DNA from 2 places in the Sphingobium sp. DC-2 genome. Region 1 is predicted to be linked to the other one. Evidence: predicted binding sites of a transcription regulator. Region 1 holds the regulator's gene; the other holds the start of a gene.
The links. The regulator LexA, encoded in region 1, represses DNA repair genes until DNA is damaged. The targets are predictions, from matches to a motif close to GTTCCNCNCTTGTTCT.

Region 1 (15,041 bases):
TCCCCATGGCCCCAGCCCAGCCGCAGCAGATAGTTGAGCACGGCTTCCGGCAGCATGCCCATTTCGTCGCGATAGGCATCCACGCCCAGCGCGCCATGCCGTTTCGACAGCTTCGCTCCGTCCGATCCATGGATCAGCGGGATATGGGCGTAAACCGGCTCTTCCCAGCCCATGGCCTTGATGATGCCAAGCTGGCGGAAGGCATTGTTGAGATGATCATCGCCCCGGATCACGTGGGTCACGCCCATGTCATGGTCATCGACCACGACAGCCAGCATATAAGTGGGCGTGCCGTCGGAACGGAGCAGGATCATGTCGTCCAGTTCCGCATTCTGCACGACGACGCGGCCCTGGACCGCGTCCTCGATCACGGTTTCGCCTTCGCGCGGAGCTTTCAACCGAATGACATAGGGGGCTCCCGCGGGCGCTTCCGCAGGGTCGCGGTCACGCCAGCGGCCATCGTAGCGCATCGGCTGCCTGGCGGCGCGCTGCTGTTCGCGCAGTTCCGCCAGTTCTTCCGGCGTTGCATAACAGCGATAGGCGTCACCCTGCGCCAATAGCTGGTTCGCGACCTCTGCATGGCGGGCCGACCGTTCGAACTGGAATATAGCGGGTTCGTCGCCCGTCAGGCCAAGCCATTCCAGACCATCGAAAATCGCGGCCACGGCCTCTTCGGTCGAGCGGGCGCGATCCGTATCTTCGATGCGCAGCAGGAACTTGCCGCCATGATGCCGGGCGAACAACCAGTTGAAGAGGGCGGTGCGCGCGCCGCCGATATGCAGGAAGCCCGTGGGAGACGGCGCGAAACGGGTCACGACCTGCTTGTTCAAACCCGTTGCACTCACCGCGAAATTCCCTGACATGCGCCTTGCTCATTCATGAACGCGACGCCCCCTAGCATGGCTTTTGAGCCACGACAAACCTCCGTTGGCGGGAACATCCGGCAGGTGGGCGAGAGGCTTTTCGCCATCGTGGAGGGAGCGCTGGAGGAGGAGCGCGAGCAGCTTGCGCTATGGGTCCCGGTCGCCATCGGCATGGGCATCGTTGCCTGGTTCCTTTTGCCCAACCGGTTGGAATGGCTTGGTTTCTGCTGTTTTTCGCTGGCCATGGCGACCGGTGGCATGCTGTTGCCAGCGGGTGGACGCGCGCGGCAGGCCATCGTGCTGGGCGGAATATTGGCATGCGCGGGATGCGTGCTGGTCTGGGGAAAAGCGATGGCCTGGGGCACGCCACCGCTGCCGCGTGCCGTCTTCATGGAGGTGACTGGCGAGGTTCGAAGCGTCAGCGCGATTCCGGCTCAGCAGATGAGTCGCATGTTGGTCCGCCCCATCGATGCGCCCACATTGCCGCGGCGGATCCGGGTGAACATAGCGCAAAAGGATGTGCCCGAAGGATTGGGGGAGGGGGCTATCGTCCGCTTTCGCGCGCGGCTGATGCCGCCTGCGCCGCCCAGCCTGCCGGGTGGATATGATTTTGCCCGGCGCGCCTATTTTCAGGGCATCGGCGCTACGGGACGGGCGCTGAAGCCGGTGAAGGTGCTCCGGCCTTCCACCAGTGCGCCGCCACTTCGCGCGCGCCTCTTCGCCCACATCGCAGAGCGTGTGGACGGGCCGGGCGCTGGTATCGCTGCTGCGCTTGCGACCGGGGATCAGGGGGCGATCGCGGAGGAGGATGCCGAGGCGATGCGCAGGAGCGGGCTTGCGCATCTTCTGTCCATCAGTGGCCTGCATGTTACCGCGTTGATCGGGGCTGTGATCTTCCTGTTGATGCGCGTCATGGCGCTGAGCCGCCGTGTCGCGCTTGATTGGCCCCTGATGCTGATCGCGGCTGCGGGCGGCGCGCTGGCTGGTATCGGTTACACGCTTTTGACCGGGGCGGAAGTGCCTACGGTACGGTCGTGCGTGGCCGCCTTGCTGGTGCTGGGCGGGCTGGCGCTTGGGCGGGATGCCATCACGTTGCGGCTGGTCGCGGCGGGCGCTGTGGTGGTGCTGATATTCTGGCCGGAGGCTCTGGTGGGACCGAGCTTCCAGATGAGCTTCGCGGCTGTGATCGCGCTGGTCGCATTGAGCGAGCATCCCGGCTTCCGCGCCTTTGCCGCTGCACGCGACGAACATTGGTCGCGGCGAGTGGGGCGAAGCCTGGGCGCCATGCTGCTGACCGGCTTTGCCGTTGAGCTGGTGCTCGCGCCGATCGCGCTATTGCATTTTCACAAGGCGGGGATGCTGGGCGCTTTCGCCAATCTGCTGGCGATCCCGCTGACGACTTTCGTGGTGATGCCGCTGGAGGCGATGGCGTTGCTGCTCGACATCGGGGGGCTAGGCGCTCCCTTCTGGTGGCTCACGGCACGATCGCTCGATCTGCTGCTGGTCATTGCCCATGGTGTGTCGGTAAGTCCCTGGGCCGTGATGATGACGCCGACCCTGCCCATAGGGGTTTTCGCTGCGGTGATACTGGGTGGATTATGGTGCCTTTTGTGGCGCAGCTGGTGGCGCTGGGCAGGGCTCATTCCCATAGCGGCTGGAGTGGCCGTCATGTCCATGGCATCGCCGCCCGACATATTGGTCACCAGCGATGGCCGCCATGTCGCGGTACGCGCGTTGACAGGAGGCATGGCATTGTTGCGGGCGGGTGCAGGAGACTATGTCCGCGACATGATAGCGGAAAGCGCTGGCTTCGACGGCGAGATGAGCGCGCTGGCGGACTTGCCCGAAGCACGCTGCTCCGATGATCTCTGCGCGGTTCGGCTGGCTGTGAACGGCCGCGCATGGCGATTGCTGCTGACGCGCAGTGATATGCTGATCGATAAGGCTGCGCTGCAAGATGACTGCGCCAGCGCGGACATTGTTGTTTCCGACCGCCGCCTGCCGCCCTGGTGCCGCCCGCGCTGGCTGAAAGCGGACCGGCGCTTGCTCTGGCGGACAGGCGGGCTGGCTATCGACCTGAACCAGGGCAGGATAAGCGGGACGAAAATAGCGAGTGATGCCCATCCATGGATCGTCCCTGCGGTCAGGAACCGGAAGGCCCGTTCCGGCAATCAGTTGTAGCGCCGTAGCAGCCCCGCCAGCTTGCCCTGGATACGCACCTGCCGCGGATCATAGACCTGAGGCTTATAGGCTGCGTTGGCGGGATCGAGCCGAACCCTTGACCCGTCGCGATGGAAATATTTAAGCGTCGCCTCGCTCTCATCGATCAGCGCCACAACGATCTGCCCCTCGCGCGCGACTTCGGTGCGCTGGATCAGGGCATAGTCGCCATCCAATATGCCCGCTTCCACCATGGAGTCACCGGAAACCTCCAGCGCATAATGGTCGCCAGCGCCCAGCAGGGCAGCTGGCACGGAGAGCATATTCTGCCCTTCAAGCGCTTCGATCGGCACGCCTGCCGCGATCCGGCCGTGGAGCGGGATGTCGATGACGTCATTGGCGGCAATCGGCGCTTTGGCGGTCAGTTGCGGCTTGGCAGGCGCTGCCTTGGGCGCTCGGTGCATTGCCTCGGGAAGTTTCAGCACCTCAAGCGCGCGGGCGCGGTTCGGCAGGCGGCGGATGAAGCCCCGTTCCTCAAGCGCGTTGATCAGCCTGTGGATGCCGGATTTCGATCGCAGATCGAGCGCTTCCTTCATCTCCTCGAAAGAGGGGGATACCCCGCCTTCCTCCAGCCGGTTTTGTATGAAGCTCAGCAATTCCTGTTGCTTCGGCGTCAGCATGCCTGCTTGTCCTCCATGGAACGGATGGAGAACGCATAGGAAACGGAAAGTGGCAAGTCAAGCGGTTAACCGCTCACCGTAACAAACGGAACGGAGCGGTGCGCCAGCCGTTTCATGGCAGCCTTTTTACAAGGCGTGAATAGGAGAGTGAGATGGCGAACCAGAACAATCAGGGCGGTGATCAGCGCCGCCAGCAAGGCGGCGACCGTTCGAGCCAAGGCGGCCGTCAGCAGCAGCAAGAGAACCGCCAGGGCCAGATGGGCCAGGAGCGTGGCAAGGACAAGGGCGGCCAGGGCAAGCAACAGCGCTGAGCCTATAGCTGGCCTATGAAGAAGGGGTCGCATATGCGGCCCCTTTTTTTTCACGTGAGCGGCAGGATGGTCACGGTCTCCCCGGCGTCCGCCGCAGGTGAGCGCGCGGGCCGGACGATCAGGCAGTCGGCCTGTGCGAGGGCGCAGGTGGCGGCGCTGTCCTGCGACGTCACGGAAACCACGCCATTGCCGCTGCGACAGGCGCGCAGATAATCGTCGCGCTCTCCCGTGGCGGGGAGTGGCGCGGCGAGGGTTGCCGTCGATGCGGGTGGGAAGGGGGCAGCGGCGCCCGCCATATGCCTGACCAGTGGCAGCAGGAATAGATAAGCCGTGACGAAGGCCGAAACGGGATTGCCCGGCAGTCCCAGGAACACGGCGTCGCCCAAATGGCCCGCCATCAGCGGCTTGCCGGGACGCATGCGGATTTTCCAGAAGTCGAGGCTTCCGCCAGCCTTGGCGAAGGCGGGGCGGACGAGGTCGTGATCGCCGACCGATGCGCCGCCGGTGGAGACGATGATGTCGGCCTTGGCGGCTTGCTCCAGCGCTCCGGTCATCGCGTCGAGATTGTCGGGGACGATGCCGAGGTCGGTGACGTCGCAAGCAAGCCCGCCCAGCATGGCGGCGAGCATGGGAGCGTTGGACGAAGGCAGGCTGCCCGGCGGGACCGGCGCGCCGGGCGGGACCAGTTCATTGCCGGTCGACAGCAGTGCGATGCGGGGCCTGCCGCCGACGGAGAGCGCGCCATGGCCGCCCAGCACCGCGAGCGCGATCTGAGCAGCCCCTAAACCAGCGCCAGCGCCCAGCAGGCGCTGCCCGGCCTGAAAGTCGGAAGCGGCCGGGCGCACATTGCGGCCCTTGGCAAGGGGCGCGCATGCCGGGCTGAGCGCGCCATGTTCAACTGCCGCATCCTCCTGTATGAGGACGGTGTCTGCACCTTCGGGAAGCGGAGCGCCGGTGAAGATGCGGCAGCATTCGCCTGGCGCGAGGGGAGCGGGAACAGCGCCGCCTGCCGTGCTTTCGCCCGCGATCCACCAGGGGCCGGGCCATTCGGCGGCGCGGATGGCGTAGCCGTCCATGGCCGAAAGGTCAGCCCAGGGCTGGCTGCGCAGCGCTAAGACATCTTCGGCGAGCCAGCGGCCCGCGCACTGGGCGATCGGCAGGCGTTCGGCGGGAAGCTGCCGGGCCAGCGTGAGCAGGCGGGCTTGAGCCTCCGCGACCGGCAGCAGGGTCATGGCGCGCGCCAGTCGCCGGACTTGCCGCCGGTCTTGGCGAGCAGCCGGACGCCATCTATGACCATCGCCTTGTCGATCGCCTTGGCCATGTCGTAAATGGTCAGCAAGGCGGTGGAGGCCGCCGTGAGCGCTTCCATTTCCACCCCGGTCTGGCCTGCCGTCCTTGCGGTCGCCTTCACGATGACGCCCTGCGCCTCCAGTTGGAAGTCGATGACAACGGATGTCAGGGGGATCGGATGGCAGAGCGGAATGAGGTCCGCGGTGCGCTTGGCTGCCATGATCCCGGCCACGCGGGCGACGGCCAGGACGTCGCCCTTCTTGACGAGGCCCTGGGCGATGGCTGACGCGGCATCTTCCTTCATGGTGATGCGGCCGGTGGCGACTGCTTCGCGCGCGGTGACGGGCTTCGCCGAAACATCGACCATCCGGGCCGATCCGTCTTCGTCCAGATGGGTAAGGCCGTTCATGCGCCGGTGAGCAGCGCGCGGGTCGCCGCCTCGACATCGGCCTGCCGCATCAGCGATTCGCCGACCAGGAAGCAGCGCACGCCGTGGTCCGCCATCGCAGCCAGATCGGCATGGCTGCCTAGCCCGCTTTCCGCGACGAAAGTGCAGCCTTCGGGCGCCTGGCCGACCAGTTCATAGGTGCGGGCGAAATCGACGCTGAAATCGCGCAGGTCGCGATTGTTGACGCCGATGAGGCGGGAGCGCAGCTTCATGGCGCGCTCCAGCTCCTGCGCGTCATGCACCTCCACCAGCGCGTCCATGCCGAGGCCGAGCGCGGCATCCTCTATTTCCGCCATCTGCCCGTCATCCAGCGCGGCGGCGATGATGAGGATGGCGTCCGCGCCCAGCGCCCTGCTTTCCAGCACCTGCCACGGGTCCACCATGAAGTCCTTGCGCAGCACCGGCAGGGCGCAGGCGGCGCGCGCGGCGATCAGATAATCGTCATGCCCCTGAAAATAAGGCTCGTCGGTAAGGACTGAGAGGCAGGCGGCGCCACCGGCGGCGTAGGCGCGGGCATGGGCGGGGGGATCGAAATCGGCGCGGATGAGGCCCTTGGACGGGCTGGCCTTCTTCACTTCCGCGATGAGGCCGAAGCCGGTGCGCGAGGCGTCGTCCAGCGCTTTGCGGAAGCCGCGCGGCGGCGTCTGTCCGGCGGCGCGGTCTTGCAGGCTGGCGACGCTGGTTGCCGCCTTGCGCCGGGCGACCTCCTCCCGCTTCGCATCGCAGATCTCGATCAGCTTGTTCGTCATTGATAGGCAATCCAGCAATTGAGCAGGGCGTTGGCAAGCCCGCGGTCGATCGTTTCGGCGGCTTCCTCCACCCCTTCGCGGAAGCCGGGCACGGCGTCCGCCACGACAAGGGCGGCGGCGGCGTTCAACAGCACGGCGTCGCGATAGGGCCCCGCTTCCCCTTGCAGCAGTTTCCGCAGCGCGGCGGCGTTATAGGCCGGGTCGCCGCCCCGGATCGCGTCCACGGGATGGGTGGACAGGCCAAGTTCGGCGGCGCTCAAGCGGTGCATCGCGACGAGGCTGTGGCCCTTCACCTCCGCCATGTCGTTGCCGCCCGCCAGCGAAAGCTCGTCCAGCCCTTCGTCGCCGGAGATGATCATGGCGCGGTCGACGCCCAGATCGGCCAGGGCTTCGGCATAGATGGGCACATAAGCGGGGCGGGCGATGCCGACGAGCTGGCGGCGGACCCTGGCGGGGTTGGCGAGCGGACCCATCAGGTTGAAGATGGTGCGTTCGCCGATCGCCTTGCGGATGGGGCCGAGCCGTTTGAGCGCCGGGTGATAATTTTGCGCGAACAGGAAGCAGATGCCAAGGTCGGCCAAAGTGGCTTCGGCGGTCTGCGCCGCGCGGTCGAGATCAAGGCCGAGCGCTTCCAGAGTGTCGGCCGCGCCTGCCTTTGACGAGGCGGCGCGATTGCCATGCTTGGCGACCGGAACGCCAGCGGCGGCGACCACCAGGCTGACGGCGGTCGACACGTTCAGCGTATGATGCCCGTCGCCGCCGGTGCCGCACACGTCGATCGCCCCTTCGGGCGCGCTGATCGACAGCATGCGGGCGCGCATCGCGCGGGCGGCGGCGGCGATTTCCACCGCGCTTTCGCCGCGCCGCGCCATGGTGACGAGGAAGCCGGCGATGTCCGCTTCCGCAAGGTCGCCGTCGAACAGCAGGTCGAAGGCGCGGGCGGCCTCTTCAGCGCTCAGCGGCGCGGCGGGATCGGGCAGGCGGGTCATCGCTGGTGCCTTAATCATGCCGCCGCGCCGGAGTCGAGGGCGGGATGTCGAAACTGGTTCGCGCGTCCGTTGCAGGGGTGACATAGGTGACACGACAAGGGCGCGGAAAACCGCCGATTTTCGCGAAATTTCCTACAGGGTCAAAGAGCCGCGCCGAAAGCCCCTGACGATAGCGCGGCGGCGCGGCTGTAGGACAGCGAAAAATTCAGGCGGGGGCGCGTTCCCGCACGGGAAGGCCCGCGATGCGCAGGAAGTTGGCCAGCATGTCGTGCCCATATTCCGTCGCGATGCTTTCGGGATGGAACTGGACCGAATGGATGGGCAGGCTTTCGTGGCGGAAGCCCATGACCGATCCATCTTCGCTGGTGGCGTTCACGCGCAGGCAGGCGGGAATATCTTCCACGATCAGCGAGTGGTAGCGGGTCGCGGTGAAGGGGGAGGGCAGCCCTTCGAACAGGCCGGTGCCGTCATGGACGACCGGCGACGTCTTTCCATGCATCAGCCCGCCGCGCACCACCCGGCCGCCGAAATGCTGGCCGATCGCCTGATGGCCCAGGCATACGCCGAGCAGGGGCGCGCCCGCGTCCGCGCAGGCGGCGACCAGATCCAGGCTGACCCCGGCCTCATTGGGCGTGCAGGGGCCGGGCGACAGCAGGAAGGCGCTGGCCCCGCTGGAAAGCGCCTGGCCTGCCGAGATGGCGTCGTTGCGCACCACTTCCACCTGCGCGCCCAGCTCCATCAGATAGTGGACGAGGTTCCAGGTGAAGCTGTCGTAATTGTCGATGACGAGGATCATGGGGCCAAGGCTATAATGCGCCCCGCGCTCCGGGCCAATCGGAATCGGCGGGGCAGCTTTGAACCTGCCGCGCGCGCAGGCGTTCTCCACCCGAAACGATCAGTGAGGATGGCATGAAACGCTATGCATATGGCTGGATAACGGCCCTGTTCTTTCTTGTGTCGATCGCGGGACATTGGCTGTTCGGCTGGTGGGCCTATGTGGATAATGCGCATTCGCACGGGCAGGCGCCCGAAGCGACCGCCTATGCCGTGGAAATGTTGCGCGACACGTTCGAAAACTGGCAGTCGGAATTCTTGCAGCTGATCTGGCAGGTCGTTGGCCTTGCCTATTTCCTCTATGTCGGCTCCCCGGCGTCGAAGGAGAATGACGACCGGCTGGAAGCCAAGATCGACGAGCTGCTGAAGATGACCGGCGGCAAGCAGGCCGAGGGGCTGATCGACGAAATCGACCGGCGCTATCTGCGCGTGGGCGGCCATGCCAAGCCGCATGCCCATGATGTGGGGCATGAGTGAGCGGGAGCGCACAGGTGAAATGAAGCGGCAACGTTCAAGGCGCGGGAACCGAGCGCCCCTTCAGCCGCTTCATGTCCACTGTTCATGAGGAGGACGGAAATGGCCAAGGCCGAATTTACGGATGCGATTGCGCTGCTGAAAGCGGACCACCGCAAGGTGGAGGATCTGTTCGAGCAGTTCGAGAAGGCGAAGAATGCGAGCCGCAAGCAGGACATCGCCCATCAGATCTGCACCGAATTGAAGATCCACACGATGATCGAGGAGGAGATTTTCTATCCGGCCTTCCGCGGCAAGATAGAGGACGACACGCTGGACGAAGCCTATGTCGAGCATGACGGGGCAAAGGTGCTGGTGAACGATATCGAGGCCGGATCGCCCGAGGACGATTTCTATGACGCCAAGGTCACGGTGCTGTCCGAGGAGATCAAGCATCACGTCAAGGAAGAGGAACGACAGTCCGACGGCATGTTCGCCCAGTGCCGCAAGACGGATGTCGACCTGGTCGAGCTGCGCGACCGGATGATGGCGCGCAAGCAGGAGCTGATGGCGCAGGCCAAGGCAAGCGGGCTGCCCGTCGCCAAGCCCAGGGCCGTCCATCTGGTCGCGGCCTGAGCGCGGAGGTTGAAAAAGCCGGCGCATTATCCCATATGCGCTGGTGCCGGGTTCGCCCGGCTATGGTGATAAATCGTGTCGTGCAATAGGCGCAGCGGACCCGGGGGCAGTACCCGGCGGCTCCACCACATGCCCCGCCTGGCGGGGTGTATGACGGGGCCGAACTAGGATCGACGTGTGTTGAAAAGCGATGCCTTCACCCGGCCTGAGTACGCCGTAAAAAGGTTCAAAACTCACAAGTGCCAACGATAACGAGGCTCTTGCTCTTGCTGCGTAATTGATGGCCTCACGGCCTGACATTACTCAAAAAGAACGCGGTTGAACCCACCGGGCAACAGAAGGGAATTCAGCGGCCGCCGGAGGGGCCGGGCAACAGAACCCTCCGGACCCTTTCCCTAAAAAAGATCATGATCGCGGTAACCGGCCGATGGCGCGCTGGTCCTATCGGCATGCGTCCGCGACTCGGAGTGAATTGGCGGACCAACTCAATTACACTTTTATGACAGTTTGAAGAAAAATTATTAAGTGTTTGATATTATTCCAAAGAAAATGCTTTTTGCGGGTCTCTCGCTATCTTGCCCAGATGTCATCTAAGTGAAATAATTGCGGCTATATTGGGAAGTTTTTTTCGGGAGAGATGAGATGATCAAGCTGATGGCGGTCCTGGGCTTCGCGGCCGTATCCATGGCGCCGGTTGCGGCATCGGCCGCGGCCGACGAGGTGGTGGTCGTCGGCGTGCAGGACGGTGGCCTTGCCGCAGCATCGATCATGTCCCGCAATTATGAAAGCGCGGCGAAGCGCCTCGCGGCTCCGCGCCCGGACGAAGCCAATGATCCGGCGCGGCTCATCAACCTGGGCAACGCCTATGCGGGGCTGGGCCGCATGCATGACGCGCAGGAGGCGTACCGTTCGGCGCGCTTCGCCCCGGACATGACGCTGTCGCTGGCCAATGGCGAGGAAGCGTCGTCGCGCGACATCGCCCGCCGCGCGCTGGGCAGGCTGGAAGCAAGCTACGCCATGCGCTGAGCATTTCCCGGCGGAAGTCTTTACAGGGGCGCTGTCCGGCGGACAGCGCCCTTTTCGCGCGCGTCCATTTCATCGGAATGAAAGAAGAGTCTTCAAACTGTCATTTTCATGTCTTCATTCCGTCACGGAAGCAAAACGTGCCTGTCATCTGCCACGCCTAGCTGCGGCTCCTGAGGGCGACAGGGGGCGTTGTCCGATTCGAGTTCCCCTTGCGCTCCGCACTGCAACTGACCGGAAAAAGCCGGAAGCGGAGACGACATGGCCAAGATCAACCATATTCAAACCATCCTGATGGCGGGCGTCGCCTGCGCGGCGCTGAGCGCCTGCGGAGCCGACGACATTGCCTCGCCCGGCGAAGGCGCGATCGTCATTCCGGCGCCCACGCCGACCCCGACGCCCGGCACGCCTACGCCGACCCCGACTCCGGGCGTGGTAACTCCGGCGGCGAACTGCCCTACTATCGCGGGCGCTGACCAGTTGACCGACCTGGGCACCATTTCCAACGGCACCAGCACGTGGCGCAACTGCGGCTTCCCGGCGCGCTTCAACAGCTCGACCGCGATCGCCAAGGTTCCCGGCGTCATCTATTCGATGCCGGGCCGCGTGGATGTCGGCACCGACCAAGGTGCTGCGAGCACCAACACCGTCGTCACCCTGACGATCGATCCGGGCGTTGTGATCTTCGCCGGTACGGGTAACACCTTCCTGGCCGTCAACCGCGGCAACAAGATCAACGCTGTCGGCACCGCGACGCAGCCGATCATCTTCACCAGCCGTGAAAACGTCACGGGTTCGGTCACCGACCAGTCTTCCGGTCAGTGGGGCGGCGTCGTCCTGCTGGGCCGCGCGAAGATCACGGACTGCTTGGCTCCTGCTGCCGCTGCGGGCACCACCGCTTGCGAACGTGACACGGAAGGTGCGAGCAACGCCTTGTATGGCGGTGCGAACGATGCCGATAGTTCTGGCCGTATGAGCTATGTCCAGATCCGCTATTCCGGCTTTGTCCTGTCGGGTTCGAGCGAACTACAGGGCCTGACCCCCTCCGGCGTGGGCACCGGCACGCAGCTTGATCATATCCAGGTCCACAACAGCTCTGACGACGGCATCGAAATCTTCGGCGGCAGCGTCCACCCGCGTTATCTGGTGCTGACCGGCAATGAAGATGACAATCTGGATACCGACGTCGGTTTCCGTGGCACAGTGCAGTATCTGCTGAGCGCCCAGCGCGACGGCAACAACATCGGCGATAGCTTCCTTGAAACCGACTCCAACGGCGGTTCGGCGTCCAACAACGGCGAAGACGTGCTGCCGCGCCAGTATCTGAAGGTCGCCAACTTCACCTACATTAACCGGTCGACCACGGGTTCCAACGGTTCCGCCATGCTGCTGCGCGGCGGCGCCGACCTGACGCTGGTCAACGGCCTGATCGTCAGCCCGACGCAGACCTGCCTGCGCATCGACAGCGCGACGACGGTTCGCGATGCCGACACGGCGCTGCAAGACGCAGGCAAGCCGCGCTACATCTCCGTGGCGATGCAGTGCCTGCCCGCGACGCCTTACAAGGGCAATAACAGCGTGACCGCCGCTGTCGTCCAGTCGATCTTCGAAGCCGGTCCGAACAGCACGATCAGCTACACCCCGTCGCTGAGCAGCCTGTTCATCAACGGCGCGACGGAAACGGCCCTGACCGCGACCGATCCCAAGACGATCGACCCGGCCTTCACCACGACCAACTATGTGGGCGCGGTCAAGGACAGCACCGACACCTGGTATGCCGGTTGGACCTGCAACTCTGTCACGGCGAGCTTCGGCAGCGCCAGCGGCAACTGCACGGACATCCCGACCACCTGATCCTGACCTGACCTCAACAGGGGCGGGGGAGCGTTTACCGGCGCTTCTCCGCCCTCTTTGCGAAGAATTTCATCCCAAGGGGGACCCTTAGCATGTCGAAGCCGCTCAGCCTGGCGCGCCTGCTCCTGATTTCCACCGCGCTGTCCGCTCCGGCGGCGATGGCGCAGACCGCAACTGCTCCAGCCGACTCCGCCCCGACCTCCGGCGTGCCCAGCGCTTCCGAAGAGGCCGACGCGCAGAGCGGCAATGTAGACGTGTCGATCCCCGGCTCAGACATCGTCGTCACGGGCCGCCGCACCAGCAACGTGTCGCAGGCTGCGCCGCAGGTCGTGAACGTCCTGTCCGCCGCCGACATCAAGCGCACGGGCGAAGGCGACATCGCCGGATCGCTCCAGCGCGTGACGGGCCTTTCGGTCGTTTCGGGCGGCTATGTCTATGTGCGCGGCCTTGGCGACCGCTACTCGTCCGCATTGCTGAACGGGTCGCCCCTGCCTAGCCCTGAACCGCTCAAGCGCGTCGTTCCGCTCGACATCTTTCCGACCAGCGTGATCGCTTCGACGCTGGTGCAGAAAAGCTATTCGGCGAACTTTCCCGGCGAGTTCGGCGGCGGCGTCATCAACCTGACGACCAAGGCGATCCCGGTCGAAAGCTATCTGGAAATCGGCCTTGGCAGCTCCGCCAATACCGAGACTTCGGGGCAGCTTGGCTACACCCATTATGGCAGCAAGTCGGACTGGACCGGCTTTGACGACGGCACGCGCGACGTGCCCGGCCTGCTGGCGGGCGCGATCGGCAGCGGCACGCCTTTCTCCAACATGCCGCGCGCGGACCTGCGCGCCATCGCCATGCAGTTCCAGAACAGCAATACATCGGTGGTGCAGCGGACCAACAGCCTGCCGTTCAACTTTTCCGCATCGCTGAACGGCGGCACGGCGTTCGACGTAGGCAGCGATGGCCGCTTCGGCGTGCTGGCCACCGCGTCTTACAGCAACAAGTGGCGGACGCGCGAAAATCTGCAACAGGCGTCGCTTGATGTCGCTGCGGGCGCTGGCCGGAACTATAATCAGGTCAGCACCGAAAATGAGGTGACGGTGAACGGCCTGCTGGGCTTTGGCCTTGAGCTTGGCGACCAGAAGATGCGCTGGACCAACCTTTACATTCGCGACACGCTGAAGCGCAGCGCGCTGGCGATCGGCCAGAATGACGGCCAGATCCAGGGCGCGGACTATCTCAACCAGCAGACCGGCTGGTATGAGCGGCAGCTGATCGACACCCAGTTCGTGGGCGAGTTCAAGCTGGGCGAGGCGGTCAGCCTGGACGTGCGCGGCGGCTATGCCAATTCGCAGCGGGAAGCGCCCTATGAGCGCGAGTTCGAATATGTCCGCACCAACCGCGACCTGGCGACCGATCCGGTGGGCGACCGCTTCGTCAATGCGCTCAACCGTCAGCGCGGCGACGCGTCCGTCACGTTCAGCGACCTGAACGAGGACCTGTGGTCGGCGGGCGTGGACCTGAGCTACAAATTCTCGCCCGACCTGACGGCGAGCGTGGGTTATGCGTTCAGCGACACGAAGCGGACCTCTTCGCGTTACGAGCTGCATTTCGACGCCACGAACCTGCCGATCCCGGTGCAGCAGCTGCGCCCCGACTATCTGCTGTCGGACGCGTCGATCCAGCTGTTCGACATCAGCCTGCTGGAATTTTCGGGCAACTATCCAGTCTATGACGCGGCACTGCGGACCCATGCGGGCTATGCGCAGGTGAAGGCGTCGGTGCTGCCGGGCCTGTCCTTCGACGCGGGTGTCCGCTACGAAAAGGGCCGCCAGTCGGTGACGGGCGTGGACGTCTACAATACGGGCGTGACGCCGTTCAACCAGATCCGCAAGGATTACTGGCTGCCCGCCGTCACGGTGACGGTGGAAGCGGCGAAGGGGTTGCAGTTCCGCCTGAGCGGATCGAAGACCATCGCCCGCCCGCAGTTCCGCGAACTGATCGCGCAGCCCTATCTGGATACGGAATCCAACCGCTTCTATCGCGGCAACCCCTATTTGCGGGACAGCGAGCTGTGGAACGCAGACCTGCGCGCCGAATGGTATATGGGGCGTGAGGAAAGGCTGACGGCCGCGGCCTTCTACAAGAAGATCAAGAACCCGATCGAAACCTTCACCACCATCACCGATACCTATGCGGTGACGACCAGCTTCGCCAACGCTCCAGAGGCGCAGCTATATGGCGTGGAGTTCGAGGCGCAGAAATATCTGCCGCTCGATCGCTGGTCGGATTCGCCCTTCTTCCAGAGCCGCCGGATCGTGCTGATCGGCAACTATACCTACACCCAGTCCGAACTGAAGGTGAGCGACGGCGACACGACCATCCCCTACAGCTACACGACGGGTCCTCTGCCTGCGGCGTCCGACTATTTCGTCGACGGCGCGCCGCTGACCGGCCAGTCGGACCATCTGGTGAACTTCCAGATCGGGCTGGAGGACATGGACAAGCTGTCGCAGCAGACGCTGCTGCTGACCTATGCCAGCCCGCGCGTGACCAGCCGCGGCCCCAACCTTCAGCCCGACATCAAGGAAAAGCCCGGCCTGACGCTGGATTTCGTCGCGCGGCAGGCGGTCCTGCTGCCCGGCGGCATCAACAGCGAGTTCAAGTTCGAGGCGCGGAACATCACCGGCCGCAAATATCAGGAGTTCCAGGAAGCGGGCGGGAACAAGGTGTTCTACAACCGCTACAAGATCGGAACGA
Region 2 (15,041 bases), on a different contig from region 1:
GAAGCTGGCGGCAATGGGCGATCAGCCCCGGCAGATCCTCCTCCAGCCGCCAAATCTCGCCATCCGGCCCCCGGCCATATTTGGGAGGATCGAGCAGAATGCCGTCATAACGCCGGCCCCGCCGCACCTCGCGGCTGACGAACTTGGCGGCATCGTCGACGATCCAGCGAACCGGCCTGTCTTCCAGCCCAGATAGCGCAGCATTGGCGCGCGCTTGGGCCACCGATTTCTTGGACGCGTCGACATGCACCATCTGCGCGCCCGCCGCTGCCATCGCCAGCGTGCCTACGCCCGTATAGCCGAACAGGTTCATCACCTGCGCATCGGCCTTGTCCGCGACCTGCTCCCGCATCCAGCTCCAGACCGGCGCCATGTCGGGGAAGAAGCCAAGATGGCGGAAGGGTGTGCAACTCGCCTGAAAGCTCACCTCATTCCAGCGCAGGGGCCAGCCTTGCGGCGGCACCGGCCTGGGGTGGACCCAGCGGCCGCCGCCATCCTCATCGGAACCGGGAACGAATTCGCCGTCAGCCCTCCAATCGGACTGCGCAGGGGCCCACATCGCCTGCGGCTCCGGCCGGATGAAGCGATAGCGGCCGTATCGCTCCAGCTTGCGGCCATGCCCCGAATCGATCAGTCCATAGTCCGGCCACGGTTCGCCGATGAGCGTTTGAAGCGTCATGCCCGCGGCGTGGCGCGCTCCGCGACATAGGCGGTCACGGCGTCAAAGGTGCCAGGCAGCTTGGCATAGGCCTCCTCGCGCGCGAAAAGGTCGCCCATGCGCGGCGGCAGCGGCGGGCGCATGCCCGTGGCGCGCTCCACCGCGTCGCGGAACTTGGCGGGATGCGCCGTCGCCAGCGTGACCACCGGGATGCTGGGGTCCAGTTCCAGCGTGCGCGCGGCGGCAAGGCCGACCGCTGTATGCGGATCGATGATCTGGCCCGCGCCGTCGAATGCCCAGCGGATGGCCATGTTCATGGCATCGCCATCGACCCGCGCTGACGTGAAAAGCTGCCCTGCCCCCGCGCGCTGCGCATTGGTCAGCCGCATCGACCGGCTGGTTTCGAATCCCTTCATCTGGGCCGCCAGCGCCGCGCCGTCACGATCGCCCGCATCGAACAGCAGCCGCTCGAAATTGGAACTGATCTGAATATCCATGCTGGGGGTGGCCGTCTGCACCACCTGTCCCTGACTATAATCGCCCTCCGCCAGCGCGCGATGCAATATGTCGTTGACGTTGGTCGCCACCATCAGCTTGGCGACGGGCAGGCCCATGCGCGCGGCCACATAGCCCGCGAAGACATCACCGAAATTGCCGGTCGGCACCGAAAAGGCCACCGGCCGTTCCGGCGCGCCCAGCCGGACGGCGGCGTAGAAATAATAGACCACCTGCGCCATCAGCCGCGCCCAGTTGATGCTGTTCACGGCCGACAGGTTGAAGCGCTTTGAAAAGACGGCGTCGTTGAACATCGCCTTCACGAGCGCCTGCGCATCGTCGAAACTGCCTTCGATTGCGATATTGTGCACATTGGGCGCGCGCACCGTCGTCATCTGCCGCCGCTGCACGTCCGACACCCGGCCTTCGGGATGGAGCATGAAGATATCGATCTTCTCACGCCCCGCCACCGCATCGATCGCGGCGGAGCCCGTGTCGCCAGACGTTGCCCCCACGATCGTCAGGTGATCGTCCCGTCGCGACAGGAAGCGTTCGAACAGTTGCCCCAGCAATTGCAGCGCGACATCCTTGAACGCCAGCGTGGGCCCATGGAACAGTTCGAGCAGCCAATTGCGATGGTCGAGCTGGACCAGCGGCGTCACTGCCTGATGACTGAAGCGCCCATAGGCCGCGGTGCACAGTTCCCGCAGTTCCTCTTCGCTCAGCGATCCGGCGACGTATGGCGCCATGACACGCACGGCAGTTTCGACATAGGACAGCCCGGCGAGCGCGCGAATCTGGCCGGGGGAAAAGCTGGGCCAGCTTTCGGGGACATAGAGTCCTCCGTCGGACGCCAGCCCCGCCAGCGTCACATCCTCAAAACCCAGCGCGGGCGCGCTTCCCCTGGTGCTCACATATTGCATGATGGGAAAGCGCGGTAGCGGTGCGGCGGCCATGGAGCAAGCGTTTACAACGGACCGGCAGGTGGAACGCGCCTGCGCACGGCCAGAAGGTAGATGATGGCGGCGACGGCGGCAAAGAAGAACCACTGCACCGCATAGGCCAGATGATTGTTCGGCACATCTTGCGGGCTGGGCGGCGCCACGGGCTTGAAACCCGAAGGGGCCTGCCCGGCGATCAGCATCGGCCGCAGCGGCAGCGCCTTGCCCCCGATGCGCGACAGCAGCGAGCGGTGATCGGGTTCCTCGGAGATCCAGCCGCGCACATGGCCGCCCTTCCATGCCGGTTTCAGATCCGGCTTCTGCGCGACGCCAAGGGCGATCAGAGCGCCCGGGCCCTCCGCCCCGGTCGCACATTCAGCGATATAGCGGTAGCCGGTGGAACCGTCAGCCGCGCGTCCCGCCTCGGTCCGCCAGCCTGTGACGCGAAGGCATTGCACCGAAGAGCGGCGGAACAACAGATCCGGCGGGACCGGCGCAATGGCAGGATAGCTGATCGACGGCCTGACCGGATTCGAAGCTGCGAGCGCGAGCATCGCATCCTTTTCGCCGCGCCGCTGCAACTGCCATATGCCAAGGCCGATCATCACGGCGATGGCCGCGGCAACTATCAGGCTGGGGATCAGGGGAAGCCGCATCCTGCTCATGAACGCCTGTCCTCCATGATCCGCCCTTCCCGCGCCTTGTTGCGATATTCCAGGATGAGGAGCGCGCCCTTGGCTATGCGAAGGCTGCCCACCACCGCTGCAACCGTCAGCGGGGTCCACAGCAGCAGGTGAACCCAGAGCGGCGGATGGAATTTGAGTTCGACGGTCAGCGCCATCGCGACCATGACCGCTCCGACAATCAGGGTCAGGAATGCGGCGGGGCCGTCACCCACGTTGAACTGGCCATAATCCAGCCCGCAAGCGCGGCAATGGGATGAAAAGCGCACGGGTCCGGCGAACAGCGTGGCCTCATCGCATCGGGGGCAGCAGCCGCGGGATGCCGCGATGATCAGCGGAGGGGAGGAAGGCGTGTGCGGGCCGGACGATGACATGGCGCAGGCATAGCCTCACCCACATCAAAAGAAAACGGCCGGGGTGACCGGCCGTCCTCTCTTAATATTTCCTTTGGACTCAGCCGCCGTGCACCGGCGCGCCCCAGCCGCCCCAGACATAGATGGCGACGAACAGGAACAGCCAGACCACGTCGACAAAGTGCCAATACCAGGCGGCAGCTTCGAAACCGAAATGCTGGCGCGGAGTGAAGTGCCCCTTATAGACGCGTATCAGGTTGACGATCAGGAAGATGGTGCCGACCAGAACGTGGAAACCGTGGAAGCCGGTCGCCATGTAGAATGCCGAGCTGTAGGGGCTGCCGCCGAACGGGAAAGGCGCATGGGCATATTCATAGGCCTGGATCGAGGAAAAGAGCAGACCCAGAATCACGGTCAGCCACAGGCCGGTCTTCAACCCTTCGCGGTCGCCGTGGATCAGCGAATGATGCGCCCAGGTCACCGTCGTGCCCGAGCAGAGCAGGATCAGGGTATTGAGCAGCGGCAGCTCGAACGCGTTCATGACTTCCACGCCCTTGGACGGGAACATGCCCTCGATCGGCGGAAGCTGGCTGGGGAAAAGCGCGAAGTCGAAGAAGGACCAGAACCAGCCGACGAAGAACATCACTTCCGACGCGATGAACAGGATCATGCCGTAGCGCAGATGCAGCTGCACGACAGGGGTATGATCGCCGGCATGCGCTTCGGAAATCACATTCGCCCACCAGCTGTACATAGTGAACAATACGCCTGCGACACCGATCAGGAACACCCAGCCGCCACCGGCGGGCATCGCGTCGGGATGCATCCACATGATCGCGCCAAGGGCCATCACCAGCGCCGACATGGAACCAAAAAATGGCCAGATGCTGGGCGGGAGAATGTGATAATCGTGGTTCTTGGCGCCTGCCATGACGTGCTCTTCCCTGTTCGCGGTTCGCGTTATTGTGCTTGCCTTAGCTTGGCTTCTTGTCCTGCTCAACAGGATAGAAGGTGTAGCTCAGCGTAATTTCCTGCGTGTCCCGATTGTCCGGATCGGCCAAAATCTTGGGATCGACATAATAAAGGACGGGCATCCTTACCTCTTCACCAGGCTGCAACGTCTGCTGAGTGAAGCAGAAACACTGAATCTTCGTGAAATAAGCGCCAGCCTGCGTGGGGGTGACGTTGAAGCTCGCCGTGCCTGTCACCGGCTTGTCCGACATATTCTTCGCAATGAAGATCGCCATGTCGCGCGCACCGACCGTCACCGTGTCGGTGGGATGTTCGGGGTAGAATTTCCACGGCATGCCCGGCTGCACATTGGAATCGAATCGAATCGACATGCTGTGGCCGACCGCCGCGCGGACATTGACATCGCTCGATGCCCGCTGCGTCGTGCCGCCAAAGCCGGTCCGTTCACAGAAGATGCGATAGAGCGGCACCGATGCGAAACCCAGGCCCAGCATCGCAAGGCCGACCCCGGCCATCGTAACCAGCGTGCGCCGGTTGCGGCGTTCCCGATCGAAGGGCGACGGCGGCAGGCTGGCCATCATTGTCCCCCATCCATCTTCGCTATGGTGATCGCGTAAAATAAAATGACCAGCGCGCCCAAGAGCAGGCCCATCACGATGGCCCGCGACTTCTGGCGGCTGCGCACCTGCTCGTCCTCCTCAGGCGTCATGCCAGCAGCCAGCGGTCAGCAACGACCGCCCCGAACAGGAGGAAAAGATAAAAGATCGAATATTTGAACAGCCGCTTTTCCGGCTGCATCCGGCTGGGATCGGTCTCCCGGCGGCGCAGCACCTGAAAGGCGAAGATCGCGAACAGACCCGTGCCCAGAAGCGCCGTCACACCGTAGATCAAGCCGGTAAGTTTCAGCAGAACCGGCGCCATCGCCGCCACCGCCATTATCGCCGTATAGAACCAGATCTGCCGCCGGGTCGCGACCTCGCCCGCAACGACGGGGAGCATCGGGATGTTGGCGGCGGCATAATCCGTCTTCACGAACAGCGCGAGCGCCCAGAAATGCGGCGGCGTCCAGAAGAAGATCAGCATGAACAGGGCGACCGGCAGGGCCGTGATATCGCCCGTCACCGCAGCCCAGCCGATAACCGGCGGAAATGCGCCCGCTGCACCGCCGATGACGATATTCTGCGTCGTGCGAGGCTTCAGCCAGATGGTGTAGACGAAGACATAGAACAGGATCGACACCGCCAGCACCGCTGCGGCGAGCCAGTTGGTGGCCATGCCCATCAGCAGCACGGAGAAGAAGGACAGGCCCACGCCGAAATGAAGCGCGGACTGGCGGTCCATACGTCCAGCGGGCAGAGGCCTGCTGGCGGTGCGCTTCATCTTCGCGTCGATGTCGGCTTCATACCATTGGTTGAGCGCGGCCGCCGCGCCAGCGCCCAGGGCGATGCAGAGGATCGCGGTGAAGGCAAGCACGGGATGCAGATGCCCCGGTGCCGCAAGCAGGCCGCACAGGCCGGTGAAGACCACCAGCGTCATCACGCGCGGCTTCGTCAACGCGACAAAGTCCCGCCAGTGAGCGGGAATTGCGGGAGCCGTGCTCCTGCCCATGTACGGCGAACTAGCCATATGCTCCTCATGCAGCAGCCCGGCGCGACATGATGCGCCGGGACTGCTCTTGCCGGGCGGGCCATCATAGCGCCGCCCACGCTCTCCCCGCAAGGAGAGTCCTGATCCCGCCGGTCAGTCGATGACCGGCAGCGTTTCGAACTGGTGGAACGGCGGCGGGCTGGACAGCGTCCATTCCAGCGTCGTCGCACCTTCACCCCAGGGATTGCCTTCCGCCTTCCGGCCGGCCGCGAGCGACCAGATCAGGTTGACGAAGAAGATCAGCATGCCTGCGGCCATGATCTCATAACCATGGCTCGCCACCTTGTTCCAGTAGGCGAAGGCTTCCGGGTAGTCGGGATAGCGGCGCGGCATGCCCGACAGGCCCAGAAAGTGCATCGGGAAGAACAGCAGGTTCACGCCGATGAAGAACACCCAGAAGTGCAGCTGGCCGAGGAACTCGTTGTACATCCGGCCCGACATCTTGGGGAACCAATAGTAGAAGCCCGCGAACAGACCGAACACCGCACCCAGCGAGAGCACATAGTGGAAGTGCGCCACGACATAATAAGTGTCGTGCAGCACGTCGTCGACGCCGCCATTGGCAAGCACGACGCCGGTGACGCCGCCCACGGTGAACAGGAAGATGAAGCCCAGCGCCCAGACCATCGGGGTCTTGAAGCTGATCGAACCGCCCCAGATGGTGGCGATCCACGAGAAGATCTTGATGCCGGTCGGCACCGCAATGACCATGGTCGCGGCGGTGAAGTACATCTTCACGTTCACCGACATGCCGGTGGTGAACATATGGTGCGCCCACACCACGAAACCGACGACGCCGATCGCGACCATGGCATAGGCCATGCCGAGATAGCCGAACACGGGCTTGCGGCTGAACGTCGACACGATCTGGCTGATGATGCCGAAGCCCGGCAGGATCATGATGTACACTTCGGGATGGCCGAAGAACCAGAAGAGATGCTGGTAAAGCTCTGGATCGCCGCCACCAGCGGCATCATAGAAGGTGGTGCCGAAATTACGGTCGGTCAGCAGCATGGTGATCGCCGCGGCCAGAACCGGAAGCGCCAGCAGCAGCAGGAAGGCGGTGACCAGCACCGACCAGACGAACAGCGGCATCTTGTGCAGGGTCATGCCCGGCGCGCGCATGTTGAGGATGGTGGTGATGAAGTTGATCGCGCCCAGGATCGAACTGGCGCCTGCGATGTGCAGCGACAGGATCGCCATGTCGACCGCCGGCCCCGCGGAACCGCTGGTCGAAAGCGGCGCATAGACCGTCCAGCCGGTGCCAGCGCCATTGCCCGTGCCGCCCGGAACGAAGGTCGAGCCGAGCAGCAGCGCGAAGGCCGGGATCAGCAGCCAGAAGCTGATATTGTTCATGCGCGGGAAGGCCATGTCGGGCGCGCCGATCATGATCGGCACGAACCAGTTGCCAAAGCCGCCGATCATCGCGGGCATCACCATGAAGAAGACCATGATGAGGCCGTGGGCGGTGATCAGCACGTTCCACAGATGATAGGCCTGGTCCAGCGTCGCCGACGGACCGTCGCTATACTGCGCCCAGGTCTGGAGATACTGGATGCCCGGCTGCGCGAGTTCGGCGCGCATCAGGCCCGATATCGCGCCGCCGATGATACCGGCGATGATCGCGAAGATCAGGTAGAGGGTGCCGATGTCCTTGTGGTTGGTGGACATGAACCAGCGCTGGAAGAAGGCTGGCTTGTGATCGGCGTCATGATGATCATGAGCATGATCGCCGTGATGATCTGCGGTAATGGTTGTCATGGCGTCTATGCCCTTACATCAAAGCTTTTCTGCGGGAGCGGCGGCGGGGGGGGGGGGGGGGGGGCGTCCATCTTCACCCAGAGCGAAGGCACCGCGAAGGAATGGATCACGTCCGCGCCGGTGATGATCAGCTTGATCGGACGCCCGGCGGGCAGGACCATGCGATTGTCCGGCGCAAGCAGATAAGGCTCGCCATTCGCTTCGGCCTTGTCCTTGGGGAGCATGTTGGAAACGAATTCCGGGATCTCGTTGTCGGGATATTCATAACCCCAATACCACTGATACCCCGTGACCTTGACAGTCAGCGCATCCTTGGGCGCAGGCTTGTACTGGTCCGCCAGCAGTCCGATTGACGGCACGGCGATCACCAGCAGGATCACCACCGGGACGACCGTCCATATCACTTCGATCAACGTATTGTGCGACGTCTTGGACGGAGCCGGATTGGCGCTGCGGCGGAAACGCACCATCACATAGAGCATCAGGACCAGAACGAAGATCGAGATGACAGTGATGATGGGCAGCAGCATCTTGTCGTGCAGCCAGCGGCCGGTGTGACCGGTCGGGCTGAACTGTTCCTGGAGCGAAATCTCGCCGGGGCTCGGCATGCCGATGCCGGGGGTCGGTTTCATGCGGGGCGGCGCGGCGACCTTAGCGGCAGGCGCGGCTTCGGCGGCCGGAGCAGCCGCGTTCACGCTCGATTCGGCCGGAGCAGCGGCATTGTCCGCAGGCGCGGCAGCGACGGCTGCATTATCCTGCGCGAACGCCTGACTGTTCAGCGCCAAGGCCGGCGCAAAGGCCAGCAACCCGGCGAGAACGAGCGATTTCACCTTTTTCATAAGCGTCTTCTTACCCCGTAACCCCTTGGCGCCGCTGCAACGAAGGCGCGCGCATACACGTCTCCCCCGCCCGGTCGGTCTGGGGCGGCTTATAGGCATGGTTTTTTCCGGCCTCAAGCGGGCAGGAGCAGATTTTCTTCGCTGTTGCAACGCCTCCGCCGTCCGCTTATCTCGCTGGTCGCGCGCAGGGGCGCGATCATGGGCGCGTCCTATGAATGAATAGAGGCGTGCCGATCGCCTGTAATCAGGGGCGGCGCGCGCGAATGGATCGAAGATTTAGATGACCGACGAAGAAGTTTTAGCGGAGTTCAGGGCAGCCGGAGCGCTGCTGGAGGGGCATTTCATCTTGTCCTCTGGACGCCGCAGCGCCAACTATCTGCAATGCGCGCGCGTTTTGATGAATGCCGAGCGGGCAGGCAGGCTTGCCCGGGCGATGGTGCAGCAATTGCCCCGCGAATTGCGGAACGAGATCGACCTCGTCGCCTCCCCAGCCATGGGCGGCATCATCATCGGTCATGAAGCGGGCCGTGCGCTCGACAGGGACGCCGTTTTCCTTGAACGTCCCGAAGGCACGTTCGAACTGCGCCGGGGGTTCAGCATCGCGCCGGGGCAGAAAGTGCTGATGGTGGAGGATGTCGTCACCACCGGCCTGTCGTCGCGTCAGGCGATCGACGCCGTCGCGGAGGCAGGCGGCATCGTCATCGCGGAAGCGGCGCTGGTCGACCGCTCGGCGGGCGAAGTCGATCTTGGCGTTCCCTTCTACCCGCTCGTCAGCATCAATTTTCCCGTATATGACGAACATGAAGTGCCCCCCGAACTCGCGGCCATTCCTGCCGTCAAGCCCGGAAGCCGGAAGCAATAGTCCATGCCGCAATCCGCTCTTCCCCTGCGTCTTGGCGTCAACATCGACCATGTGGCCACGATCCGCAACGCCAGGGGCGGCGCGCATCCCGATCCGGTCAAGGCTGCACTGCTGGCCGCTTCGGCCGGGGCGGACGGCATCACCGCACATCTGCGGGAGGACCGCAGGCATATCCGCGATGAGGATATCGTCGCGCTGATGTCCGCCCTGTCCGTGCCGTTGAACCTGGAGATGGCGGCGACGGAGGAAATGCTGCGCATCGCGATCAGGCACCGGCCGCACGCCGCCTGTATCGTCCCGGAAAAGCGGGAAGAGCGCACGACCGAGGGCGGGCTGGATGCCGCCGGGCAGATGGTGGCGCTGGAGCCGATCATCGGGGCATTGGGCGAGGCCGGTATCCGCGTCAGCCTGTTCATCGAGCCTGACGCGGCGCAGGTCGACGCCGCGATCCGGCTGGGCGCGCCCGTCGTTGAGTTCCATACTGGCCGCTACGCCCATCTCACCGGCGCAGCCCGCGCGGAGGAGCTTCGCCGCATCAGCGACGCAGCCGCCCTTGCCGCCAAGAACGGGATCGAGCCGCATGCAGGCCACGGCCTCACCTTCGACAATGTCGGCCCGATCGCGGCGATTCCGCAGATCGCCGAACTCAACATCGGCCATTTCCTGATCGGCGAAGCGATCTTCGGCGGTCTGGAAGCAAGCATCGTTGAAATGCGCCGTCAGATGGATCTCGCCCGTTGATCATCGGCCTCGGCTCCGATCTGTGCAATATCGAGCGAATCCAGAATTCGCTCGACCGCTATGGCGAACGGTTCGAACGCCGCGTGTTCACGGAGATTGAGCGAGCCAAGGCGGCACGGCGGCCCTTTACCAGGGCAGGGACCTTCGCCAAACGGTTCGCCGCCAAGGAAGCCTTTTCCAAGGCGGTAGGGACGGGCTTCAACCAGGGCGTGTTCATGAAGGATATCGGCGTCGTCAACCGGCCGGGCGGTGCGCCGACGCTGGAACTGACCGGCGGCGCGCTCATCCGGCTCAACGCCATGATTCCCGCCGGTCATGCGCCGCTCATCCACCTGACATTGACAGACGACCATCCCTGGGCGCAGGCCTTCGTCATCATCGAAGCCGTGCCGCGATAATGGCGGCCCCATCACCCGAGAAGCCACCCATGACGGCAGCCGACACTAGCGAGAGCACGCCCCTTTCCACCGAAGATCAAGCCACGGGGCCTGCCAAGGCGGAACCGCATGGCGTCGACTGGTGGCATGAGGTCAAGAGCATCGCCCTGCTCATCCTGGCGGTGCTCGCCTTCCACAGCTTCGTCGCCAAGCCCTTCTACATCCCCAGCGAATCGATGATGCCGGTGCTGTTGAAGGGCGACCGGCTGGTGGTCAGCAAATTTCCCTATGGCTGGTCCTATGTCTCGCCCAGCTTTCACCCCCTGCCCTTCATCAAGGGACGTATTTTCGGGCGCCTGCCCGAACGCGGCGATATCGTCATCGTTTCGCCGCAGAACCGGCGTGAGGACTATATCAAGCGCGTGATCGGCCTGCCCGGCGACATATTGGAGGTGCGCGGCGGGCAAGTCATCCTGAACGGCGTTCCCGTGCCGCAGAGGGTGCTGAAACCTATCCGCATCCCCGTGGATGGCAATGCGCCCTGTCCGCCGCTGCAATTTCCCGGCGCGCGGGTGGAGGGCCGCGACGGCAAGACCTATTGCCAGTTGCCAGTGCGGCAGGAAACGCTGCCCAACGGCCGCACCTATGTGACGATCGACATGGGGCCAAGCTCGCTCGACTGGTATGGCCCGATCCGGGTGCCACCGCACCATCTTTTCCTGATGGGCGACAATCGCGACAACAGCGCCGACAGCCGCGCGCCGCTGGAGGAAAATGGGCTTGGCGGTCCCGTGCCCTGGGAAGCGATCGGCGGGCGCGCCGAATTCATCACCTTCTCGCTTGACGGCGATTCCAGCTGGAACCCCGCGACCTGGCTTCACGCGTTCCGCAGCGGCCGCGCCGGGAACAGCCTGCGGCCCCGGAGCGTTTCCGCCGCGAAATGATGTCACGATAGGGGGCGTGCTTGAGCGGCAAGCAGAAGGTTCATCTCGAAGCGCCCGGCCCCAGCGAGCTGCGCAGTCCGCTCGTCCAGCATGAAATCACCCGTGCGGGCACCTGGATCGCCATGGCGGTGGCGGTCGCATTGCTTGCCCTGCTGGCTCAGCCGATCATGCTCATACTGGGCGCGCTGGTGCTGGCGACGATGATGGACGGCGGCACGCGGTTGCTGGGCCGGGTCCTGCCGATTCACCGGGGATGGCGGCTGACGATCGTGCTGCTCGCTGCCGTCGCCTTCATCGTCTACACCTTCTACCTGACCGGCGCGAGCCTGGCGGCGCAGGCGCAGGCGATGCGGCTGATCGTGGAGGCGCAGGTCAGCCGCGTGGGCGCATGGCTGCAACAACTTGGCATTTCCACCACGCCCAATGACCTCAAGGGCCTCGCCAGTCAGGCGCTGAGCTCACTCGGCCGCGTCACGGCGGCGGTCGGCACCGTCTTCGGCGCACTGACCAGCGCGGTCATGATGCTGGTGCTGGCGATCTTCATCGCGATCGAACCCAAGCTCTACGAACGCGGCGTCGCCTGGATGCTGCCGATGAACAAGCGCGCGAGCTTCTACAAGGTCGCAGACAAGATGGGCTGGACGCTGCGCCGCCTGATGTTTGGCAGGCTGGTCGGCATGGCGGTGGAAGGCGTAGGCACCTGGCTGCTGCTGTGGGCGGGCGGCGTTCCCATGGCGGGGCTGCTCGGCATATTGACCGGCCTGTTCGCCTTCCTGCCCAATATCGGCGCGATCATTTCGGGCGTGCTCATCATCCTGGTCGGCTTTTCCGCAGGGACCGATGCCGGGCTCTATGCGCTGTTCGTCTACCTGATCGTGCAGTTGATCGACGGCTATCTGATCGTACCCATGGTAGCGAAGCGGGCGACCGACCTTGCGCCCGCGCTGGTGCTGGCAGCGCAGATATTGTTCGGCGCACTGTTCGGCATATTGGGCCTGTTCCTGGCCGATCCCATCATCGCCATGATCAAGGTCTATCTGGAGGAGCGCTCGAAGTCGCTGGATGAGGAAAGCGCCAGCCCCGCCACGCCGCTTCCCCAATGAAAAAGGGCCCGGAGAAGGGCCCTTCATCTTCTTCGATGTCTGCGAGGATCAGCGGCCCGGCAGCGGCGGCGGAGTGGCTCCCTGCTGCATCATCTGCTGCATCTGCATGATTTCCGCCTTCGACTTGAAATCGTGCAGCTCGACATCGAACACCAGCACGGAATTGGCAGGAATGGACCCTGCCGCCTGTTCGCCATAGCCAAGCTGCGGCGGAATCCACAGGCGGTACTTGCCGCCCTTCTTCATCTTTTGCAGGCCTTCGGAAAAGCCCGGAACGACGCCGTCCACCGGCATGGCGGTCTGCGGATTCTCATCGAACACCGTGCCGTCGAGCAACGTGCCCTTATAGCCGACCAGCGCCACGTCCGCCGCCGTCGGGCTCGGCCCGCTGCCTTCTTCCAGCACCTTGAACTGGAGCCCGGATCCGGTGGTGACGACGCCGTCCTCATGCGCATTCTTCGCCAGATAGCTGGCGGGCGAAGGCTCAAGCCCGCGCTGCCCCGCCCATGCAAGGCCAGCGGCCGCAAGCGCCACGGCGGCGACACCGATCCAGAGCCGCGTCAAAGACCCCTTGGCGATGGGGCGAAGGGGAACAGCCGTCGTGGACATGAGCGAACGCCTCGCAGTTGGTGCGGGAAATCAGCAGGAAGGAGCAATCCGGGCACTCCGCCCGGACCGGCTCTTAACGAACGCCGTCGCGCTCGGCGCGCTTGCGTTCCAGCTTGCGGGCGCGACGGACCGCGGCAGCCTTTTCACGGGCGCGCTTTTCCGACGGCTTTTCATAGTGACGGCGCAGCTTCATCTCGCGATACACGCCCTCGCGCTGCAACTTCTTCTTGAGCGCGCGCAGGGCCTGGTCGACATTATTGTCGCGAACGATGATTTGCATAAGCCAGTCAAACTCCAGTCGAAAGCGGGCGGTTCGCCAGGACACAAACCCTTCCCGACGGGCCTACCGAATATAAAAGCCGTGAGTCGCCGCAGGTCGCCCTACGCCGTTGTGGGGCGCGCCCTATCAGCAGAGTCGCGGCATTTCAACCCCAAAGCCTTGGCGTTTGCCGCGATGATGCGCCGCCGGAAGGGCCAACTTGATGCCTGCAATAGCCACTTCTCCCGGAGCAACGCACCTGGGGCACGCAAAATAGTGGCGAGAGGCTGGTAAAACGTAACCTGGATCATGGACAGCGGTCAGACAAGAACATATCAGGAACTCATGGCCGCTCTGTCCGTCCCCCAGAAGCTCGAAATCCTTGCGGATGCTGCAAAATATGATGCGTCCTGCGCGTCTTCGGGTACGAAGAAGCGCGATAGCGCCAGCGGCCGGAAAGGCGGGCTTGGATCGACCGAGGGCATGGGCATCTGCCATGCCTATGCGCCGGACGGGCGCTGCATTTCGCTATTAAAGATCCTGCTTACGAACAGCTGCATCTTCGACTGCCATTATTGCATCAATCGCCGGTCCAGCGACGTGCGGCGCGCGCGCTTCACCGTGCAGGAGGTCGTGGACCTGACGCTGAATTTCTACCGCCGCAACTATATTGAGGGGCTGTTCCTGTCGTCGGGCATCATCCGGTCGTCCGACTATACGATGGAGCAGCTGGTGCAAGTCGCCCGCACGTTGCGGGAGGAGCATGATTTTCGCGGCTATATCCACCTCAAGACCATTCCCGATGCCGACCCGGACCTGTCGCATCAGGCAGGGCTCTACGCCGATCGCCTGTCGATCAACGTCGAACTGCCGACCGCACAGGGCTTGCAGCGGCTAGCGCCCGAAAAGAACGCCAGCCGCATCGAAGGTGCGATGGCGGGGATGCGCAGCGCGATGGAGGATATGGGCGACGCGCGGCGCAAATATCGCAACGCGCCCCGCTTCGCGCCTGCCGGGCAATCGACCCAGATGATCGTAGGCGCTGACGGCGCGGACGACCGGGCGATCATCCGCAGGGCAAGGTCGCTTTACGACCGCCACGCCTTACGCCGCGTCTATTACAGCGCCTTCTCGCCCATTCCCTCCCCCAGCAGCGTGCTTCCGCTCAAAAGGCCGCCGCTGCTGCGCGAGCACCGGCTATACCAGTCCGACTGGATGATGCGCTTTTACGGCTTTTCGGCAGACGATCTGGAGGCGGCGACCGATCCTGACAGCGGCTGCCTTCCGCTCGATATCGACCCGAAGCTCGCCTGGGCCCTGCGGCATCGCGGCATGTTCCCGGTGGACGTGAACCGCGCCCCGCGCGAGGCTCTGCTGCGCGTGCCGGGGCTGGGCGTGAAGGCGGTCGACCGCATCCTCGCAAGCCGGCGGCTGCGGCGGCTGCGGCTGGACGATGTCGCCCGCCTCACCACCTCCATCGCCAAGCTGCGCCCCTTCCTGATCGCCAGCGATTGGCGGCCGGTTCACCTCACCGACCGAATCGACCTAAAGCGCAGCCTTGGCCCTGCGCCCTCGCAATTGGAGCTTTTTGCCTGACAGCGATTTCTCCCGTTGATCGGGGCCGCAATCCATGGTTTTCTGGTCGTGAAGCAGGGGAGAAGCAGTAGCGGTGGCGACGCTGTTTGAAGGTCATGCGGCACAAGGAGCCGGATATGCCAAGCGCATGAGCACGCATCTGGCGGCGGCGCTCGTGATCTTCTGCCTCATGCAGATCTTCATCGTCGCGAAGATGGGCGG

Region 2: the regulator LexA is predicted to act here: its motif matches at 13,572-13,587, upstream of ET21_RS0115330 (putative DNA modification/repair radical SAM protein).

Annotation. Positions count from the first base shown of each region.
Region 1 covers NZ_JNAC01000024.1:59,966-75,006, forward strand. The annotation lists gene gltX (glutamate--tRNA ligase) at 1-863, opposite strand, end outside; gene ET21_RS0103350 (ComEC/Rec2 family competence protein) at 900-3,044, shown strand; gene lexA (transcriptional repressor LexA) at 3,035-3,703, opposite strand; gene ET21_RS28135 (hypothetical protein) at 3,856-4,014, shown strand; gene glp (gephyrin-like molybdotransferase Glp) at 4,065-5,246, opposite strand; gene moaC (cyclic pyranopterin monophosphate synthase MoaC) at 5,243-5,713, opposite strand; gene trpC (indole-3-glycerol phosphate synthase TrpC) at 5,710-6,501, opposite strand; gene trpD (anthranilate phosphoribosyltransferase) at 6,498-7,490, opposite strand; gene ET21_RS0103385 (aminodeoxychorismate/anthranilate synthase component II) at 7,696-8,286, opposite strand; gene ET21_RS0103390 (DUF6766 family protein) at 8,400-8,801, shown strand; gene ET21_RS0103395 (hemerythrin domain-containing protein) at 8,901-9,413, shown strand; RNA gene ssrA (transfer-messenger RNA) at 9,419-9,762, shown strand; gene ET21_RS0103400 (hypothetical protein) at 10,056-10,439, shown strand; gene ET21_RS0103405 (hypothetical protein) at 10,698-12,290, shown strand; gene ET21_RS0103410 (TonB-dependent receptor) at 12,383-15,041, shown strand, end outside.
Region 2 covers NZ_JNAC01000067.1:60,862-75,902, forward strand. The annotation lists gene ET21_RS0115245 (class I SAM-dependent methyltransferase) at 1-679, opposite strand, end outside; gene thrC (threonine synthase) at 676-2,076, opposite strand; gene ET21_RS0115255 (SURF1 family protein) at 2,121-2,759, opposite strand; gene ET21_RS0115260 (DUF983 domain-containing protein) at 2,756-3,151, opposite strand; gene ET21_RS0115265 (cytochrome c oxidase subunit 3) at 3,231-4,061, opposite strand; gene ET21_RS0115270 (cytochrome c oxidase assembly protein) at 4,105-4,680, opposite strand; gene ET21_RS28785 (hypothetical protein) at 4,680-4,811, opposite strand; gene ET21_RS0115280 (heme o synthase) at 4,808-5,728, opposite strand; gene ctaD (cytochrome c oxidase subunit I) at 5,843-7,510, opposite strand; partial or broken gene ET21_RS0115290 (cytochrome c oxidase subunit II) at 7,573-8,349, opposite strand; gene pyrE (orotate phosphoribosyltransferase) at 8,630-9,211, shown strand; gene ET21_RS0115300 (pyridoxine 5'-phosphate synthase) at 9,215-9,952, shown strand; gene acpS (holo-ACP synthase) at 9,949-10,350, shown strand; gene lepB (signal peptidase I) at 10,380-11,273, shown strand; gene ET21_RS0115315 (AI-2E family transporter) at 11,294-12,376, shown strand; gene ET21_RS0115320 (FKBP-type peptidyl-prolyl cis-trans isomerase) at 12,425-12,985, opposite strand; gene rpsU (30S ribosomal protein S21) at 13,059-13,265, opposite strand; gene ET21_RS0115330 (putative DNA modification/repair radical SAM protein) at 13,590-14,840, shown strand; gene ET21_RS0115335 (hypothetical protein) at 14,968-15,041, shown strand, end outside.